DNA from 2 places in the Mesorhizobium sp. M0500 genome. Region 1 is predicted to be linked to the other one. Evidence: riboswitches for the same ligand, from Rfam matches in the RefSeq annotation. Region 1 holds a riboswitch; the other holds the start of a gene.
The links. A riboswitch is a leader RNA that binds a small molecule or an ion and turns the genes downstream of it on or off. The one in region 1 is predicted to bind thiamine pyrophosphate.

Region 1 (3,771 bases):
CAGCTTTTCGCCATCCCCGTCATTGAAGCCTGGCCGGCATCTCTGTTATCAATCGATTGGCTACGAGCGCGACCGGTCAGCCCCCGACCTTCAAGACCATCGACATCGAAGCGGCCGCGAGTTGCCTATAAAACATTACTGCACTCTTATTGTTTGTGACATGCGGGTGGTGAGCGGTTTTCAAAGGCCCCGTTTCCTGCTGACAAAGTTAGCTTGGGCCACTGAATTGCCGATCAAACGCTCTCGGATACTGGTGCGAGTATGAAATCAAAGACAAGTTCAGGCTGGGCAGGCTTTGGCTCCCGCAGAACAACCGGGTAAGCTACGATCGCTTGGGCATGTTCAGCGAGCGCGGCAGGTGTCATTCCCAGTGCTTTCTCAAACAGGCCGCCCGGCACTCTCACCACCTGACGAAAAAGCCCTGCAGCTCTTGTCGCATGGCGCGCCGCAGCGACCCGCTTTCCCTCACGGATCTTCACGCCGGCCGCCGCCAACAGGATCAGCCCCTTGAAGAACAGGCGGTGCTGAGCACTTTGTTTCGCAGCCTGCCAGAGAGGCTCCCAGGCTTCATGGGCTTCCCAGTAGTAGCCGTGATTGAAAAGGTCGATTCCCCATCGAAACACATCTGAGCCGAGCGCTTCGCCAACGGCGACGGTCACCGGATCTGATCGGTAACTGTGGCCCAAGGCATCACGCACCGGATGCGGATATTTGCCGGGCAGATACGCATAGCTCGGGAACTTTTTTTCGGGCAGCAGGCGAGGGCGAAACATAGGCCCAGCAAACATGAAAGTGCGTTGAGGGGCAATTCATGCTGACCGCGTCGTGACAGGCAAGCAGTCTTAACGGGCTTGTAAAGGGTGGCGAGATTGGCCAAAACGCGCTTTGCCAAATTCATGACGTTGGGTAAGCGGCTGACGCAGGGAGAAGATATGATTTTGCGACTGAAGGAGCGGCTCGGCAAAAGGTTTGAGGAAGAAGTCCAATTCTTCAAAGGCTGGCAAAAGGACAAGAAGGGCGTGGGAGCCCTTATTCCCACTTCGGTTTATGCGGCACGCCGGATGGCAAGCGTGGTGAACCCACGGTCAGGATTACCGATTCTGGAGCTTGGCGCGGGAACCGGTGTCATCACAAAGGCGATCCTGGCTAGGGGAATCAAGCCGCGCCAGCTGGTTTCAGTCGAATATTCCAGGATTTTCTACGACGGCTTGGTGCAACGCTTCCCGAATGTGGACTTCAGATTGGGCGACGCATTTGCGCTGGACGAAGCTCTGGGTGAGCGCAAAGGTGAACAGTTCGATTGTGTTATAAGTGCAGTCCCGCTGTTGAGCTTTCCAATGCAACAGCGTGTCGCGCTGGTTGAGGATCTGCTTGCCCGTATTCCTGCCGGCCGGCCCGTGATTCAGATCACATACGGACCTCTGTCGCCGGTGATCAAGATGCCAGACCGTTACGTGGTTTCCCACTATGACTTCGTCGTCCGCAACATACCGCCGGCACAGCTCTGGACTTATCGTCGAGCAGTCTAGCCAAATCTGGACGGTTTCCTTCTCTGAGGGTTCCGCTGAGTGGTGGCCTTGCACCCAAATAGGATGTGGAACAGAGCAGGGGCAGATGCCAGATTGCCAAGAAGACGACGCGGTCCTGGTTTGATTTGACAGTGGGCGGGCCAAATGCGCTTGACAAAGCAGCACCGGCCCATTCAACTTGAGGCATTCACCAGGGGAGTCCCGGTAAGGGGCTGAGATACTGCTGGCTTTCGCGGCGCAGTGACCCGTTGAACCTGATCCAGTTCATACTGGCGTAGGGACGGTGCAAGCGCTTTGCGGGAGTTTACGCCCGAGGTCCTGCTGCAGCAGGTCTACAGAAGCGTCTTTTCATCCTTCCGGCACAGAACTGGGTCTCCAATGCATGAGCAAAGGAGCCTCACGATGAATGCCCTCACCCCCGCCGTGTCGACGGGACCACTGCCCGCCTCGCGGAAAATCCACAAGCCCGGCGTCCTCTACCCGCAGATCAGGGTGCCGATGCGCGAGATTTCCGTCCATCCGACGGCCGGCGAACCGCCCGTCACCGTCTACGATCCGTCCGGCCCCTACACCGATCCATCAGTCGAAACCAGCATCGAAAAAGGCCTTGCCCGGCTTCGCCACGAATGGGTCACGGCGCGTGGCGATGTCGAAGCCTATGACGGCCGCCACGTCCGGCCGGAAGACAATGGATTCGCCACCGGCGAGCGCCTGACACCGGAATTTCCGATACGCAATCGGCCGCTCAAGGCCAAGCAGGGCAAGGCGGTGACCCAACTTGCCTATGCGCGCGCCGGCATCATCACGCCAGAAATGGAGTTCGTAGCCATCCGCGAGAATCTCGGCCGCGAGGTGATGCGCGGCAAGCTGCAACGCGACGGCGAAGCCTTCGGCGCGGCGATCCCAGATTTCGTCACACCCGAATTCGTGCGCGACGAGGTGGCGCGCGGACGCGCAATCATTCCCGCCAACATCAATCATCCCGAGAGCGAGCCGATGATCATCGGTCGCAATTTTCTGGTCAAGATCAACGCCAACATCGGCAACTCGGCTGTCACATCATCGATGGCCGAAGAGGTCGAAAAAATGGTCTGGGCGATCCGCTGGGGCGCGGACACGGTGATGGACCTGTCGACCGGCCGCAACATCCACAACATCCGCGACTGGATCGTGCGCAATGCGCCGGTGCCGATCGGTACGGTGCCGCTCTATCAGGCGCTGGAAAAGGTCAACGGCATCGCCGAGGACCTGAACTGGGAGGTCTACCGCGACACGCTGATCGAGCAGGCCGAGCAAGGCGTCGACTATTTCACCATCCACGCCGGCGTGCGGCTGCACTACATACCGCTGACCGTCGACCGGGTCACGGGCATCGTCTCGCGCGGCGGCTCGATCATGGCCAAATGGTGCCTGCACCATCACCGGGAAAGCTTCCTCTACGAGCATTTTGCGGAGATCTGCGACATCTGTCGCGCCTACGACGTGTCCTTCTCGCTCGGCGACGGCCTTCGTCCGGGCTCCATCGCCGATGCCAACGACGCGGCGCAATTCGCCGAGTTGGAGACGCTCGGCGAGTTGACGCAGATCGCCTGGGCAAAGGACTGCCAGGTGATGATCGAAGGCCCGGGCCATGTCCCCATGCACAAGATCAAGCAGAACATGGACAAGCAGCTCGCAGTGTGCGGTGAGGCGCCGTTCTACACGTTGGGGCCGCTGACGACCGACATCGCGCCGGGCTATGACCACATCACCTCAGGGATAGGTGCCGCCATGATAGGCTGGTTCGGCACCGCAATGCTTTGCTACGTCACGCCGAAAGAGCATCTCGGCCTTCCCGACCGCAACGACGTCAAGATTGGCGTGATCACCTACAAGATAGCCGCCCATGCAGCCGATCTGGCGAAGGGCCATCCGGCAGCGAAAACCAGGGATGATGCCCTTTCGCGCGCGCGCTTCGAGTTCCGCTGGGAGGACCAGTTCAACCTGTCGCTCGACCCCGAAACCGCACGGTCCTTCCACGACCAGACCTTGCCCAAGGAGGCGCACAAGCTGGCACATTTCTGTTCGATGTGCGGGCCGAAATTCTGCTCCATGCGCATTTCCCACGACATCCGTGCCGAGGCCCAGAAGGAAGGCATGGCGGCAATGGCGGCAAAATACCGGGAGGGCGGCGATCTCTACATGCTGGCGGACGAGACTGGCGTACCGGTCGTGCCAGAGGCTCCCAAACCATCATGAGGGT
Region 2 (3,771 bases), on a different contig from region 1:
GCCTGGTGCCGCCGCGCTGCCCAAGCATGTCGGAATAGCCGCCGGCATATTCGATCCAGCGGCCGTCACCATCCGGCGCGATGATGCTGGTCACGGTGCGGTCGAGGAAATCGCGATCGTGGCTGACCAGGATCACCGTGCCGGCAAAACCGGCGACCAGTTCCTGCAGCAGCTCCAGCGTCTCCATGTCGAGATCGTTGGTCGGCTCGTCGAGCACAAGCAGGTTTGCCGGCCGCGCCAAAACGCGTGCGAGAATCAGCCGTGCCCGCTCGCCGCCCGAAAGCTCGCGCACCGGCGTGCGCGCCTGTTCCGGCTTGAACAGGAAGTCTTTCATGTAAGAGACGACGTGGCGCTGCTCGCCATTGATGACGAGGTTCTCGCCGCGCCCGTCGGTCAGATACTGCGCCAATGTCTCCTGCGGGTCGACGGCTTCGCGCTTCTGGTCGAGCGTGGCGATCTCCAGATTTGTGCCGAGCCGCACCGTGCCCGCGTCCGGCTTCAATTCGCCGGTCAGCATCTTCAACAGCGTCGTCTTGCCGGCGCCGTTCGGCCCGACCAGACCGACGCGATCGCCGCGCTGGATGCGGGTCGAGAATCCCTTGACCACGGTCAGATCGCCAAAGCTCTTCTCGATGTTCTTGGCTTCGATCACCAGTTTGCCGGATTCGGCGGCGTCGCTGGCTGTCATCGTCGCCGCACCCTCGGCGCCGCGGTGGCCGCGAAAGCGCTGGCGCATGATCTGCAACTCACCGAGCCGGCGCATGTTGCGCTTGCGCCGCGCTGTCACGCCATAGCGCAGCCAGTGCTCCTCACGCACGATCTGGCGACCGAGCTTGTGCTGCTCGCGCTCTTCCTCCTCCAGCACCGTGTCGCGCCATTCCTCGAAATAGGCAAAGCCCTTGTCGAGACGGCGAGTCTGGCCGCGGTCGAGCCAGATTGTGGCGCGCGACACGCGTTCGAGAAAACGGCGGTCATGCGAGATGACGACCAGTGCCGAGGAGGTGCGGGCAAGCTCCTCCTCCAGCCATTCGATGACCGAAAGGTCAAGATGATTGGTCGGCTCATCGAGGAGGAGAATGTCGGGCTCCGGCGCCATGACGCGGGCGAGGGCGGCGCGCCGCGCCTCGCCGCCGGAGAGATCGTTCGGCCGTTCCTCGCCGGTCAGGCCGAGATGCTCCATCAGATAGGTGGCGCGGTAGGGATCGTCGGCCGGCCCGAGCCCCGCCTCGACATAGGCGCGGACAGTCGCAAAGCCGTCCATGTCGGGCATTTGCGGCAAGTAGCGCACGGTCGCCGAAGGCTGGCGGAAGACTTCGCCGTCCTGCGGTTCGATCAGCCCGGCGGCGATCTTGAGGAGCGTCGACTTGCCAGAGCCGTTGCGGCCAACCAGGGCGATCTTGTCGCCAGCAGAGGCCGTCAGGGCGGCACCGTCGAGCAGCGGCGTGCCGCCAAAGGTCAGCTTTATCCCGTCGAGATTGAGAAGCGGCGGCGCCATGTCGGCTTTCTGGGCTCAGCTTTCCGGAAGAGGATAGGGATGTGCGAGCAGCAGCGCGCGGCCGCTGGCCAGCGCGATTTCCAACCGGCCCCTGACCTCGTTGGAAATGGTCAGCGACGAGCCGAACGCAACCTCGACATGGTCGAGCGGCCATTTGGCGCCGGTGACTGTCAGGCCGGCGAGATCCGAAAAGCCGAGCACCGAAAACAGCGTGCCGTCGGCATAGTCGAAGCCAGTCTTTCCCGGCAGCAAGGGAATGCCTTCCTGTGCGCCGCTGGTCAAAAGCACTTCCGTCCCGCCTTCCGCCAGCCGGATGCTTAGCGCCAGATGCAGGAAGATGTGGTCGGTACGTTTGCCGCCGAAGGCGCCTGCGAGCACAAGGCTGGTCGCACCACGTTCGAGTGCGGCGGCGATAGCGAGTTCACCGTCGGTCTTGTCCTTTTCAGCGGGAAACACCTGCCGTGGCACGGCGGCCAGATCTTCCGGCAAATCGGCAGGCACCGAATCGAAATCGCCGACCCAGAGTTCCGGCCTCAGGCCCAGCATACGGGCATGGCCGATGCCGGCGTCGGCAGCGATGACACGCGAGCCTTCGACCTGGCGGTCGAGCAGCGGCGTGCGGATGAGATCGCCGCCAAGCAGGATGGTGAATGTGCTCATATCTCGTGGCCCTTACCAGCCCTGCCCCGGAAACGGAAGATGAAACGGCAGACGAAACGGAAGGCTGGGCTTTGGATGCCCGGCAAACTTCCGCTTGCGCAGCACTTCGGCCGGGCCTATGTGTCGCAACGCTCTAACGGGGTGCCGGACGCGATCTTCGCGGACCGGCTGAGAGGCAAGACTGCCAACCCGCTGAACCTGATCCGGTTTGTACCGGCGGAGGGATTAGACGTTTCGGACAGCCCGACGCCTCAATTCCTTTCAACGCGAACGAAGGAGGCGCCGATGCGCAGTTTTTTCCACTCTCTTGTCTCGATTGTCCTGCTTGCGGCATCCGCGCTCGCCCTGCCAGGGCAGGCATCGGCACAGGATAGATTGACGGTCTACACCTATGAAAGCTTCACCGCCGATTGGGGTCCGGGACCGGCGGTGAAGAAGGCCTTCGAGGCCGAATGCAGTTGCGTCGTCGAATTCGTCTCGGTCGCCGACGGCGTGGCGCTGCTCAACCGTGTGAAGCTGGAAGGCGCCGCGACCAAGGCCGATATCGTACTTGGCCTCGATACCAACTTAACCGCCGACGCCAAGGCAACCGGCTTGTTTTCGCCGCACGGCGCCGTGTCGGGCGTCAATGTGCCGGGCGGCTGGAGCGACGATATTTTCGTGCCGTTCGACTATGGCTATTTCGCCGTCGTCTACGATACCGAAAAACTGAAGAGCCCGCCGAAGAGCCTCAGGGAATTGGTCGAGGGCGATGCCGGAGAGAAGATCGTCATCCAGGATCCGCGCACCTCGACGCCGGGCCTTGGCCTGCTGCTGTGGGTCAAGTCGGTCTATGGCGACAAGGCGCCGGAAGCCTGGGCCAAACTCAAGGCGAAGGTGCTGACGGTAACGCCGGGCTGGAGCGAGGCCTACGGCCTGTTCACCAAGGGCGAGGCGCCGATGGTGCTGTCCTACACCACCTCGCCGGCCTACCACATGGTCGCCGAAAACACCGAGCGCTACCAGGCGGCGTCCTTCGAGGAGGGCGAATATCTGCAGATCGAGGTTGCGGGGATCACCACCAAGGGTGCGAAGAACCCGCTGGCAGAAAAGTTCATTGCCTTCATGACCGGACCGAAATTCCAGGATGTCATTCCCGAAACCAACTGGATGTTCCCGGCCGGCAAAACCGACAAGCCGCTCAACCCGGCGTTCGACAAGCTGGTCAAGCCGACCAAGACCTTGCTGTTCAGCCCGGAAGACGTCGCGGCCAACCGCAAGGCCTGGGTCGATGAGTGGCTTGCGGCGATGAGCAAGTAGGGCTCAAGCCTCGTCGGATGTTTGCGCCAAGCCACCCCCCTCTGGCCTGCCGGCCATCTCCCCCTCAAGGGGGGAGATCGGCAGCTTTGTCGCCTCTCCTCGTCCTGCCACTTGTGAGATTGGCGAAGGCGGCTGAGTGCGCAATCTCCCCCCTTGAGGGGGAGATGGCCGGCAGGCCAGAGAGGGGTGGGCTCGGCCATTGTCAGGTATTTCCTTCGATCAACACCTGTCGTAGTGTCGGGTAGCGCGACATGCGTACGCGTCATCCGGCCGATCCCCGCGTCACTGCCGGCATCGTCGCGCTCGCCGCCATCGCG

Region 2: linked by a shared signal. The riboswitch ahead of thiB (thiamine ABC transporter substrate binding subunit) and the one ahead of thiC (phosphomethylpyrimidine synthase ThiC) in region 1 are both predicted to bind thiamine pyrophosphate.

The regions. Positions count from the first base shown of each region.
Region 1 is NZ_JAMYRB010000019.1:24,630-28,400, forward strand. Features, by position in the region: gene NKI70_RS25620 (MFS transporter) at 1-26, shown strand, start outside; gene NKI70_RS25625 (DUF309 domain-containing protein) at 234-773, opposite strand; gene pmtA (phospholipid N-methyltransferase PmtA) at 933-1,529, shown strand; TPP riboswitch at 1,712-1,828, shown strand; gene thiC (phosphomethylpyrimidine synthase ThiC) at 1,932-3,767, shown strand; gene thiO (glycine oxidase ThiO) at 3,764-3,771, shown strand, end outside.
Region 2 is NZ_JAMYRB010000002.1:232,542-236,312, reverse strand. Features, by position in the region: gene NKI70_RS04940 (ABC-F family ATP-binding cassette domain-containing protein) at 1-1,495, opposite strand, end outside; gene NKI70_RS04935 (thiamine diphosphokinase) at 1,511-2,155, opposite strand; TPP riboswitch at 2,283-2,397, shown strand; gene thiB (thiamine ABC transporter substrate binding subunit) at 2,441-3,454, shown strand; gene thiP (thiamine/thiamine pyrophosphate ABC transporter permease) at 3,706-3,771, shown strand, end outside.